DNA from 4 places in the Lysinibacillus sp. FSL W7-1291 genome. Region 3 is predicted to be linked to each of the others. Evidence: riboswitches for the same ligand, from Rfam matches in the RefSeq annotation. Region 3 holds a riboswitch; each other region holds the start of a gene.
What was found. Region 3 has a riboswitch for S-adenosylmethionine ahead of NST76_RS02255 (MetQ/NlpA family ABC transporter substrate-binding protein). Riboswitches for the same ligand answer to the same signal wherever they lie in the genome.
Positions count from the first base shown of each region.

Region 1: linked by a shared signal. The riboswitch ahead of NST76_RS20755 (cyclase family protein) and the one ahead of NST76_RS02255 (MetQ/NlpA family ABC transporter substrate-binding protein) in region 3 are both predicted to bind S-adenosylmethionine.
Region 2: linked by a shared signal. The riboswitch ahead of NST76_RS08265 (YezD family protein) and the one ahead of NST76_RS02255 (MetQ/NlpA family ABC transporter substrate-binding protein) in region 3 are both predicted to bind S-adenosylmethionine.
Region 4: linked by a shared signal. The riboswitch ahead of metA (homoserine O-succinyltransferase) and the one ahead of NST76_RS02255 (MetQ/NlpA family ABC transporter substrate-binding protein) in region 3 are both predicted to bind S-adenosylmethionine.

Region 1 covers NZ_CP151994.1:4,264,469-4,267,619, forward strand. The annotation lists gene NST76_RS20745 (helix-turn-helix domain-containing protein) at 1-1,261, shown strand, start outside; gene NST76_RS20750 (hypothetical protein) at 1,385-1,783, shown strand; SAM riboswitch class I at 1,879-1,985, shown strand; gene NST76_RS20755 (cyclase family protein) at 2,074-2,811, shown strand; gene NST76_RS20760 (DedA family protein) at 2,854-3,151, opposite strand, start outside.
Region 2 covers NZ_CP151994.1:1,732,152-1,735,302, reverse strand. The annotation lists gene NST76_RS08280 (cold-shock protein) at 1-126, shown strand, start outside; gene NST76_RS08275 (VOC family protein) at 231-1,016, opposite strand; gene NST76_RS08270 (flavin reductase family protein) at 1,175-1,660, shown strand; gene NST76_RS08265 (YezD family protein) at 1,743-1,898, opposite strand; SAM riboswitch class I at 1,968-2,064, opposite strand; gene NST76_RS08260 (phosphopantothenoylcysteine decarboxylase) at 2,274-2,948, opposite strand; gene NST76_RS08255 (LysR family transcriptional regulator) at 3,023-3,151, opposite strand, start outside.
Region 3 covers NZ_CP151994.1:476,797-479,947, forward strand. The annotation lists gene NST76_RS02250 (ATP-binding cassette domain-containing protein) at 1-843, opposite strand, end outside; gene NST76_RS02255 (MetQ/NlpA family ABC transporter substrate-binding protein) at 949-1,779, opposite strand; SAM riboswitch class I at 1,868-1,972, opposite strand; gene NST76_RS02260 (PPC domain-containing DNA-binding protein) at 2,095-2,598, shown strand; gene NST76_RS02265 (pyridoxal phosphate-dependent aminotransferase) at 2,719-3,151, opposite strand, start outside.
Region 4 covers NZ_CP151994.1:2,377,229-2,380,379, forward strand. The annotation lists gene NST76_RS11575 (endospore germination permease) at 1-928, shown strand, start outside; gene metA (homoserine O-succinyltransferase) at 969-1,904, opposite strand; SAM riboswitch class I at 2,014-2,124, opposite strand; gene NST76_RS11585 (nucleotide excision repair endonuclease) at 2,274-2,699, shown strand; gene NST76_RS11590 (hypothetical protein) at 2,752-3,138, opposite strand.

The DNA.
Region 1 (3,151 bases), 770 kb from region 3:
TCTCCCCTTTTCGCAATGTCGTAGACTGCTAGAAGCCATTTATCAGAACCGTCTAGCGGAGGATGAGCACACCATCTTTGAGCAGCATGTACACTTTCAAGAGCTGATGTTATTGCTCTTACATCAAACAATACCCAAGCTGGTGCAAAAAAATGATCGTCAATCTGTTGAGCAATCCATTAACTATTTGCATAAACATTTTGAAAAAGAGTGGACTGTCGAGCAGTTGGCAGAGCTAGCTGATGTTCCAAGATGGAATTATACCCGTATGTTCAAAGAGATTACAGGGCAAATCCCTCTTCACTATTTAAATAACATTCGCATTGAAAAAGCCAAGCAATTATTAATGACAACAAATGATCGGGTATTTGAAATTAGTCAGTCTATCGGATTTAATAATGAGTATTATTTCAATCGTCGTTTTAAAGAACATGTCGGCATCTCTCCAGGACAATATCGAAGAAACCAAAGCAGCAATCTACGTGTATTTGCACCATTCTTAGAAGATTTCTTTGTCGCCCTTGGGATTACACCAATTGCTCAATTCAGTCATCCAAAATGGGGAAAACAAGACTATTTAGGTCTACAAGAAGTGCCTGATATCGATGTACAAAATGGAGAAATGGATCGACTCCTTCACTATAAACCAACATTAATTATGCTAGATGCAGGTATAGAGCGATGGGAATCCTGTCATCATTTAAATGAAGTAGCTCCCATCTGTCATATCTCACATCCTGGAGAGAACTGGCAGTCTACTTTGTTTAAGATTGCTGATTTAACAGGAAAAACCGCCTTGATGCAAGACGTGATCCTACAATATGAGGATAAGGTACAGCAAGCAAAAGGAATTCTTAGTAAATCCGTTTATGGGCAAAGTGTGGCATTTCTTCGCATTTCAGCCATTGGCATTACTCTATATGCGGGTCCTGAATGTGGCTATACGGGGCCAATTTTATATCGTGACCTCGGTTTAATGCCACATCCACTTGTCTGGAGTATTCCGCACAATCAACGTAAAGCACCACTGACATTTGATCAATTGCTGCAATTAGATGCGGATCATTTATTTATTACTTTTGATAAACAACATTCCATTTACGAGAACGAGGAGCGTACGATTTTAAAAACTTCTATGTGGAAAAATCTAGCTGCAGTTAAAACCAACTGTGTATATGAAGTGGATTTTTTAACATGGATGAATTACGGTATTCTGTCTCATAGTAAAAAAATTGATGATGTCTTACATGTTCTCGGCTAAAAGAGGAAGCTCACTTTGGCTTCCTTTTTAAATGATTAGGACAGACATTGCACTGCAAAATAACACCTAAAGACGTTTAGCTACATAAGATAAGATATCAGCTATAGGATAGGAGGAATTACATTGTATTACAATCCTTATCCGTACTTTGTTCATCCTTATCATTACCCAACGTCGCCACTTGCCCAGCAGCTTGCCGTTAGACCTATTCCTCAACATTTAGCAATGCCGAACACTACCCCCTTTCCACCTGTCGACACACATAAATTAAAAATGTCAGCTACACGGATAAAGGCGATCATGCAACAGGCTCAATTGCTTACGGATAAAATTGATAGCTCTCAACAATTTGCACATGATCTAATGAATGCTGCACAGCTTTCAAATAAAACAGAGGTTGATAAATTAATCACATCAACAGGCATTACGATGAAATTTGATGCAAATTATACACCAGACAATTTCAGAATACGTCTTATGGATAATGGTTGTTGTGGCATAACCATAAATTTAAGTTGGTAAAAAAATTTACCCTTATATCTCTATCGAACTTGTAAACTATAAAATTCTATGCTAAAGTGTTTTTATTATTATTTCTGAAAATTCTTATATCACTTTTCTTATCGAGAGAGACGGAGGGATTGGCCCGATGAAGTCTCAGCAACCAGCTCAACAGTATGGTGCTAATTCCAATTGGCAAAATTTTAAGCCTGAAAGATGAGAAGAAGAACTACCGTTGCTTATTCTGGAGTCCTCTTCTAAGGGGACTCTTTTTTATGTTCTACTAATTTTAACAGAAAGCAGTGAAATCAATGTCAAACCAACTTTTACAAGCATTACAATTATTAAAATCAAAACAATGGGTTGATTTAACACATACATTCGGCCCTAATTCCCCACATTTTTTTATGTTTGAAGATGCTAAATTTGAAACATTATTCTCTCATGATGACGGGTTCTTCGCACAACAATTCACGTTCCCAGGACAATATGGCACACATATCGACCCACCCATTCATTTTGTGCGAGACTCCCGCTATCTAGAAGAATTAGAACTAAAAGAACTAGTTCTTCCTCTTGTCGTTATTGATAAATCACGAGAAGCTGCTAGCAATCATGACTTCTCGCTAAGTGTGCAAGATATTTTTGATTTTGAAGCACAACATGGAGTAATTGAAGCAGGTACCTTTGTAGCGCTACGTACGGATTGGAGTAAGCGCTGGCCAGATAAAGAGGCATTTAGTAACCAAGATATGGATGGACATAACCATATACCAGGCTGGGGCTTAGAGGCATTACAATTTTTATTGAAGGAACGTCAAATAAGTGCACTTGGCCATGAAACATTTGATACTGATTCAGCCGCTGATTTTCACAAAAATGGTAAGCTAGATGGCGAATACTTCGTGCTTGAACAAAACATCTATCAAATTGAGTTGATGACGAACTTGGACAAGCTACCTGCGAAGGGGGCAATTATCTTCAATATCGTCCCTAAGCCTGAAAAGGCATCTGGATTCCCTGTACGCTCATTTGCTATTTTGCCATAACACAAAGGTCTGTACGATTCATATGTTGAATCATACAGACCTTTATTTTCGTATATTTCTTTTTTTGAATAGATAGTAAACGATGAGCATTACGAGGCCAAACAATAGGATGAGATAAATACTATAATGGGATAAATAATAACCAACAAACCGCCACTTCTCCCCAAGCATCCTCCCTAACGTTATAAATGTGAAAGTCCAGATAAATGCCCCTGTATAGGCAAAAAAAGCAAACTTTCTATATGGATAATTATTAATTGCCGCAATATAGGCTGTCAGATGTCGTACACCAGGTATAAAATAGCCTATTAATAATAAAGTTGGCCCAATTTTAGTAAAC
Region 2 (3,151 bases), 1.3 Mb from region 3:
GTATTTGTACATTTTACGGGCATCCAGGAGGAAGGCTTCCGTACACTTGAAGAAGGTCAGAAGGTGTCATTTGATGTTGTGGAAGGCAATCGAGGACCCCAGGCATCAAATGTTGTAAAATTATAAGCTCCAAAATTGAAAGTGGATGAGGTAGATGAATAGTGCTCAATCCGCTTTTTGACATGTTTGCACATAAAAATCCACTTCAACTGTTGAAGTGGATTTTTAATTTATCTATTAATCCAATAAAAAGCACCTGGACAAACTAATGTTTCCTTTGTTCGGTGTGGATCTTTCAATGTTACACCGATGGGTCCTTCTTTTAAATGCCCTAGCGTCATGGCAGATGCTGCCGCCTCCTCATAAAAATCCAAGCGCATATTTGGTAGCTGTAGTGACACAAATTGCTCATGCTGCTCAGAATCAGGTAGCTGTAATACCTTTTGCCAAAGCTGAACCGTCTCCTCCACATCCTTGACAAAAAACTGAATAGATTCCATTGTGATGGCTTGATTTTCATCGATTGCACCACTAGCTTTTAATTGTGCCAAACGTTCCTCATCTTCATCTGCCCATTCAATTAAGAATGGAAAATCCAATGAAAGATTGGGCATGCCAAAATGCAATAGCTTCCATTCTAGTGTCGTGCCATCTGGTCTTGTTCGGCTACAAGCATCGGGACCATATACTTCAAAGCCCAATGCACGCAATCGTTGACCCTCGTCTTCAATATTTTTGGTGCGCAAGGCAATTCGTGAAAATCCTTGGCGCTCACGATCACGTTTAAACGTATAATGTAGGGAATAAGGGTACAAAGCCGCTTGCTCAAATAAATCACGATCATAAATAGCGATTTGTTCAATATAGCTTAAGCCAAAATAGCTTAGCGTATTATAAGTCCCCCACATCGTGTGTTGACCACCGTTCACTGTACGGACATTTCGTTTATTGAAGAAAACCTTTATATTTTCTGGTGATTCTACTTGATGTACCAGATGATCAAAATATAAAGTCATGGCAATTCCCCTTTCTTTCCCCCATTAGCTTTACCTGGATGTTTAATTGATTTAAAATTTACTTAAGAAAAGGAGTTACTATATGGTATGAAAAAAAGTGCAATTTACCTACTAACTCCGTTAACTAATTTATGACTAACTATAAAGAGGTGATTTGAATGACAGATCAAGTAGCTGCTTTTAAATTGGCATTAGGTAACTATCCTACAGGTGTAACGGTTGTGACAGCATGTCATGAAACGAATCCAATTGGCTTAACAGTCAATTCTTTTGCATCTGTTTCCATTGACCCACTACTTATTTTATGGTCACTTGATAAAAAATCTCAGCTCCATTCTTACTTTATGGGTGCGGAAAAATTCGCTGTCAATATTTTAGCGAGTAATCAAGAGCATTTATGTACATTATTTGCAAGTAAAGTCCCGGATCGCTTTGCTCAAGCTAAATGGTCTACTTCTACTTTTGGGCTACCGATTTTACATGATACAGCAGCTATTTTACAATGTAAATCATTTCAGCAAATAGATGCAGGCGATCATACTATTTTTATTGGGCAAGTGCTAGACATTACAAATTCTCAAAAAGAACCCCTTCTCTATCATCGTCGTCATATCGGTCCAATTCCAAAAAGCTTTTATAGCTAATTTCCATAAAAAAGAGCCACTTGTAAGCAATGGAAACCATGCTTATTAGTGGCCTTTTCACATCGTTCAACTGAAATGAGCATTATTTCTTCTGTGGAAATCTCTGCTTTTCAAGCCTATTAATTTGCACAATCACACCATCTTGAATCGTAATATTCACTTCACCAAATTCAAGATTTTGAATTGCCTTAGCAATTGCCTCTAATTTTTTATCATCTACCTTTGCCGATTGAGCCATACGATACACCCCCTCTTTATTCTCCTAGTTGTACAAAAGAGGCCAACGCATCAAACCGATTGATAGCCCCTCCTATCTCTCAGACACCATCTGTTGGACTTGGCACCTATCTTCTCGGTTGCCGAGGCTTCATGGGGCCAAGTCCCTCCACCTCTCTTGATAAGAGTACTGCGTTTCTTGAAAATAATTCTATAATTCTGTTAACCGAATGTCAATATAAAATATTAGAAAACCTAGTTGAATACTTTGTAATAGCATCCTCTCTGTTACAATTCACTCATAATCCTATCGTATTGTATGCTATGTCAGTCTATCTAACCACAATGGCAAAGAAAAAACTGTGTAGAAGTATGACCTTCTCCACAGTTCATCACGTTATTCCCTATGCAAACATTCCATTAAAGTTTGTGCTGTCTGTTGCTTGCCCATCACCTTAATTGGTTGTCCCTCAGCAGGCACGATCCAATGAGGCTCATCCCCGCCATATAAAGACTGCGAGCTATTTGCAACCATAAATTGAGCATGCGCGGCTTCCATACGCAGTCTTGCACGAGCGAGTAAAAAATCCTCATCATTTGTAGCTTCTAGCTTAAAGCCCACTAGCGTTACATTCGGTTGCCAGCCCTTGATTTGCCCTAATACTTTTGGTGCCTTTTTAAAATGGATAATAGGTGGTTCGTCAGAAGGCATTTTCCCCGCTTCCTCCATTAAATTACCGGATTGATCATAAACCTTGTCAATAACCCAATCGGAGCCAGCAGCAGCCATAATAACAATATCGACTTGTTGTAGCTGAACCGCATGACGTACCTTTTCTCCTAAATCCTCAATACCTTCAAATTTTACCAATGTCATTTTGTCGTGATTTGCTGGAAGCTGTGCAAAGTAGCCATGCATATATATTACATTCGCACCCTTAGCCAATGCGGCCTCTGCTAAATAACAGCCCATTGTCCCTTTTGATAAATTCGTGTGCCCTCGTACACGATCCCATTTTTCAAGTGTTCCCCCACTTGTAATGAGTACGGTTTTGCCTTGTAATGTCCCCATACACTCACCTATTTTCTACAATATATACAAATACTATTTTAACGTAATGTAAGGATGTGCTTCAATAGCCACAATCATAGCGTACTATTTTGCTCTTTTAACCAAGCACTTAATATTTCCGCAAATTTCTTAGTAACAGGGGAAGCGTGGTGCTTCATCGCAATTCCAATGGTACGGTAGCCTCCTTGCTTTAGCGGGATTGC
Region 3 (3,151 bases):
AACTTCTGCTAGTAATGGCTTACCAGTACTTTCACCTAGGAAGGTTAAACGAATGACACTGCCTGAAACATTTAACTGCTCGATCAGGGAAGGGGATAAATTACGTTGTGAAATCGTATTTAAAAACTTTCTCGTTGTAGGATGCTTCGGTTTAGCAAAAAGTTCAATAGCCATACCAAATTCCACCACTTTTCCGGACTCAAGAACAGAAACCTCATCACATATTTTCTGAATGACATTCATCTCATGTGTAATCAGCAGGATCGTAATGCCTAATTCACGGTTAATTTTTAACAACAATTCAAGAATGGCTTCGGTTGTTTCAGGGTCGAGTGCACTTGTTGCTTCGTCACTAAGTAGAACCTCTGGTTCCTGTGCCAAGGCACGTGCAATAGCAACACGTTGCTTTTGCCCACCTGAAAGTTGGTTAGGGTAGCTGTCTAGTTTGTCTGTTAATCCAACAATTTCAGCATATTTAGCCACACGGTTTTTTACCTCTTTCTCGTTATAGCCAAGTAGCTTTAAAGGAACAGCAATATTATGGTAAACGGTTGCCGTTTTTAATAGATTAAAATGTTGGAAAATCATTCCGATTTTTTGGCGTGTTTGCCGTAATTCATGAAGAGAAAGGGCAGTAATGTCCACATTGTCGATTAACACTTTTCCAGCTGTAGGTCGCTCTAGTAGATTGACGCAACGAATGAGTGTACTTTTACCTGCACCACTATAGCCAATCACACCATGAATTTGTCCTTTTTTTACATGGAGATTGATTCCATCTACAGCCTTAATGATGTCTTTTTTCGTCTTATATTCTTTTGAGATATTTTGTAATTGAATCATCCGATTGATTGCTCCTTTCTCAAGCTCCTAAAAAGCAAGAATTTGCTCGTTTTCCATAGAGGAATTTCGGCAGATTCTTCAGCTACTAGAAGCTTCCTGAATGTATTACCAGCTAGGGATTACTGAACCTTTGAATTCTTCTTCAATGAATTGACGTACTTCATCAGATTGGTAAGCCTCAACGAACTTTTTAATTGTTGGGTCATTTTCATTTTCTGCACGTACCACAATATAGTTCACATATGGAGAGTCAGTAGATTCTAAAAGAATAGCGTCATCTTTAGGATTAATGCCAGCTTCCAATGCGAAGTTTGTATTAATAGCTGCTACATCTACTTCACTAAGCTGCTTAGGAATTTGAGCTGCCTCTAATTCGATGAATTTTAAATTCTTTTTGTTTTCTTCTACATCACGGATAGAGGCTGTTAAATCTGCCCCATCTTTTAATTTTATATAGCCTGCTTCCTGTAAAACAAAGAGGGCACGAGCACCATTTGTTGGGTCATTTGGTAAACCAAATGTTGCACCATCTGGAATGTCATCAAAGGATTTATATTTTTCAGAGTAAATACCCATTGGATTTAAAATCGTTTTGCCTACTGGTACTAAATCTGTATCATGATCTTTATTAAACGTATCGAGGAAAGGCTCGTGTTGATAGCTATTCGCATCAAGATCACCTTCAGATAAGGATGTATTAGGTAAAACATAATCAGAAAATGATTTAAGCTCTACTTCTAGCCCATTTTCTTTGGCTACTTTCGCTGCAACTTCTGCGATTTGTTCGTGTGGACCAGACGTGACGCCTACGACGATTTTATTTTCATTAATTGCTTCAGCTTGACCTTTACTCTCTTCTTTAGAGCCACAACCTGCTAGAGCTGCTGCTAATGTAAGACTTGCTAAACCTACTAAAAATTTATTTTTCTTTTTCATGAAAATTACCTCCAAGATTGTTTTTATCGGTTTTTGAAAATAAAAAAACTCTCTTACAAACTAAGAGAGGCTCATGAAAAAATGTCCTCTCTTATCTATCAAACGATAATCGTTTGCAGGATTTAGCACCTTCCTTCTAAAAGGAGGTTGCCGAGCTTCATAGGGCCAGTCCCTCAGCTACTCTTGATAAGAGATTTATCATATTTTTTTGTAATTCCGATAGAACTAATATAATTTATAGGTTATAGTAAGTCAATAAATATTTTTTAAATTTTTTATATTATTATAATATTTCGTCATGAAAGAGGGATAGCAATGTCTGTAAGAGTTAATTATGGTATAGGTTCATTTGGCAAGGTTGTGAGTGCTCGATTGCTAATGGGTACAGACATTATTGAAGGAATGGAGGCACTTTGTGAGGAGAACCATATTGAGTCAGCAACAATTGTTAGCTGTATAGGTAGCCTTCAAAAGAGTAGCTTTGTTTATTTAGTACCTGATGAAACATCACAGATTAACGTAAGTTTTAGCGATGTCATAAAAAAAGAGGGGCCACTTGAATTGATCCAAGGCTCTGGCGTAGTATGTAAGCGCGATGGGGGATATGAAACACATTTCCATGGTTCTATGAGTGATCAATGGGGCATCGTGTCAGGGGGGCATTTAATGAAGAGGGGGAACCCTGTTATTACGGCTGACATAGTGCTAGCTGAGGTTCAAGGCATCCAGCACTTTCGAAAATTTGATGAAGAAACAGGCCATGTTCAATTTTATCCATTAGAACACGGTTTACAGCAGCCAAGGAAAATTGAAAAATAGCGAAAATGTACTAACTTTTTCTTTTCACTGAGTTGCATGTTCCTTCCTGAATTAAAAAATGTTAGACCGAGCTTATAATCGGTCTAACATTTTTACTTTTGTCCCAGCCTCATGTCATGGTTAAGGGTTGAATAATTGTAATTGTTCGATTCTATGGATTGCTTCACGTAAGCGTTCCTCGCTAACAAGTAAACCAACACGGATATAGCCTTCGCCATATCGGCCGAAGCCATTGCCTGCTGCTACAGCGATATCAGCCTTTTCCAATAATAAATCGGCAAACTGCTCGCTAGTATAGCCGAATGGTACAGGGAGCCATGCGAAGAAGGAGCCTTTTGGAGCCGTTACATGCCAACCAATTCTTTGAGCTTCTTCAATGAGTACATTGCGGCGACCTTCATAGGTAGCTCGCAGTTCATCCACACATTCTTGGGAAGCTGTAAGTGCCGTTGCTGCTGCTTGTTGAATAGCAGGGAATTGACTACAAAACAGATGATCCTGAATTAGATTAATGGCAGCAATAATGTCGGCATTACCGACAGCGAAGCCTATA
Region 4 (3,151 bases), 1.9 Mb from region 3:
AAAAATTCTTGGTCGTTTTTTTGGAAAAATCACAGCCAGTTGTTTCCTAATCTTAACCTTTCTATCCGCTGGAGAATTACTCTATTTTATCGGTATTTTTATGAAAACCGAAGTCATGCCGGAGACTCCGACATTAGCATTTGCCTTAATGTTTAGTATTATCATTATGTACGCTGCCTATTTAGGCATTGAGACCTTTGCTCGTTCAGCAGAAATCATCTTTCCAGCATTTGTCTTTATTTTTATTTTTTTTATGGTTTGTATTACGCCTCAAATTCATTTTGAGAACATTCAACCCTTATTAGAAGCAACCAAAACATCTATGCTTTATAGTATTGCACGCTTTATGAGTATCTTTTCCTTTCCATTACTGGTGTTATTAATACTGTATCCTGCTGGTGTCAATGTACAGCCATCTGCACAGAAAGGGTTATATTTTGGGACAATCCTCGGTGGCATCGTCTTAATTACGTTGATTGTGCTATCGATTCTTGTTTTAGGACCTGAGAATACGTCATCTAGAACATTTCCTAGCTATGCCTTAGCGCAAAGAATATCGATAGGGAATTTTTTGCAGCGCATTGAAATCATCATGGCCTTTATGTGGATTTCATCTATTTATATTCGCACATTTATGTATTTCTATACGACTGTTGTCGGTCTTGCGCAAATTTTAAAAATCAAGGATCATCGCCCTCTCATATTACCGATGGGTCTAATTGTCATTGGGCTTTCTCAAATTATTCATCCAGACATTGTACATTCAACCAATTACAATAATGAAATTTGGCCAATCTTTTCTTTTATAATCACCATTTTATTACCGATACTTTTATTGATTGTCGCAGTTATACGAAATCGCAAAACCAAAGCTCAAAGTACCGAAACGCCTAATACAGAAACAACGAATGACAATCAAAAAGTCTAATTTCTTTTATGGTGAGAAAAGAAATTAGACTTTTTATTAATTAAATATGATATTCAATTTCATCTACAAAATCCCATTCGTATGGTGTTTCTTGGTAAACATAGTAGTTCAACCAGTTAGAGAATAATAAATGCGTATGGGCACGCCATGTATTCATTGGCTCCTGTGATGGATCATCATTCGGGAAGTAATTCACAGGAACAGCGATATCTATGCCCTTTGCGACATCACGGCTATATTCATCGGCTAATGTTGTCGCATCATACTCCAGATGCCCTGTAATCATAATGTTTTTATTATCTTTTGATTGGACGATGAACACACCTGCATCCTCTGAATAGGATAATAATCGTAAGTCTGGATGATTGCGAACCTCGTCGATCGAAACAGAAGTATAGCGTGAATGTGGAGCGGTAAATAAATCACTGAAGCCACGTACTAAATCCACTGTTAAATCGGTGATTACATGGGAATAGACACCTGAGCATTTAGCTGAAAGTTCTACCTTTCCTATCCCATAATGATGATACAGTGCCGCCTGTGCCCCCCAACAGATATGTAAAACGGATGTCACATTCTTTTTGGACCAGTCCATAATTTCTGAAATTTCCCGCCAATAGTTAACTTCTTCAAAGGCCATTTTTTCTACAGGTGCTCCCGTAATAATCATCCCGTCATAGCGACGGTGACGAATTTGGTTGAACGTTGTGTAAAATAGCTGTAAATGTGATTTACTGACGTTTTTCGACTCATGTGTGGCCGTATTTAAAAAGGTGATATTTACCTGTAGCGGTGTATTCCCTAATAAACGTAGTAATTGAAGCTCCGTTTTTTCTTTTTCAGGCATTAAATTCAATATTAATATGTTTAACGGACGAATTTGCTGTGTTTTCGCACGGTCCTCTTCCATGACGAAGATTTTTTCCTCACGTAAATGTTCTCCAGCTGGTAAATTTTTCGGAATATTAATTGGCATCTTGCGTTCCCCTCTCTTTGATCACTCTCTTTTAGCAAACCTTGCTGACAAATTAAAAAATCCTCCTCATTCCATACGAGATAGAATGAGAAGGATTTTTTCACGTCCACTCTTATCTCTCAAAGGAAAAATCCTTCGCTGGAATTAGCACCTTTCTAACAATTGTTAGAGGTTGCTGAAGCGTCATCGGGCCAAATCCCTCAGCTTCTCTTGATAAGATTATTTAATTACATCGAATTGTAGCATGAATTAGTTAGAATATCAATAATTCATAGAATATTTTGTGATTCAAATGCATGTTCCTCGTTTATTTGATGTACACTAAGCTTGCTATAAGTAGTGTTTCTACATTTAAAATTTATGGTAAACATGCCGTATTTATGTTACCATATAACTTTAGTAACAGAGAGGAACGTGAATACTTTGATTAAAATTGAATTTCCAAAACCTGATGTAGTCATCCGTCAACGTGAACAAGAAGTAAAACCTGGTGATGTGCCTATCACACCATACTTTGGTTTTATTGACTTCCATAAAATCACACGTGATAAAGGCGGCATTTTTTTATTCTATAATGACAAGAATGAGCTATTATTTGTCGGCAAAGCACGTAAAATTCGTCAACGTATTAAAAAGCATTTCGAGGACAATGTATCTCCGATGAAAAATCATCGTGATGAAGTGTTCAAAATTGAGGTCTATGAAGTAGAAGATCCAATGGAACGTGAAATTTACGAAACATATGCGATTAACACTTTCCGCTCCAAATACAATGTAGAGAAAGTCTTTTATTAAGATATCTTGTAAAGAAACCGAAATCTCATCTAATGGGATTTCGGTTTTTGTCTTATATAGAGGTTACGCGATCTATTGGCGTACTCTCGCCGTTTATTCGCAAATCAATCGTGTCTAGCTCAGGATCTTTGGTAATGATTTTATATACATAGGGTTGAGCCTCTTTTCGTTGCTCGCTACCTTCTTTCAGTTGGATGACTTGACTGTTTTCTTCAGCCGCAATACTTGCCAGCACATTCCCTTTCGAATAATAAACAAGATAATACGTAGAGTCATCTTCATACAATAATTGAATCTTATCATTAGCCTCAATTTTTTGTTGAATATTGTCTGGAACGACAGTTAGCTCATGAATCATTAGTGATTTGGTAGGCGTTTTAGCGTTACATGCTCCTAACATTAATAAGCTCATTAAACCTAGCAACACGAATTTTTTCACGTTACTCCCCTTC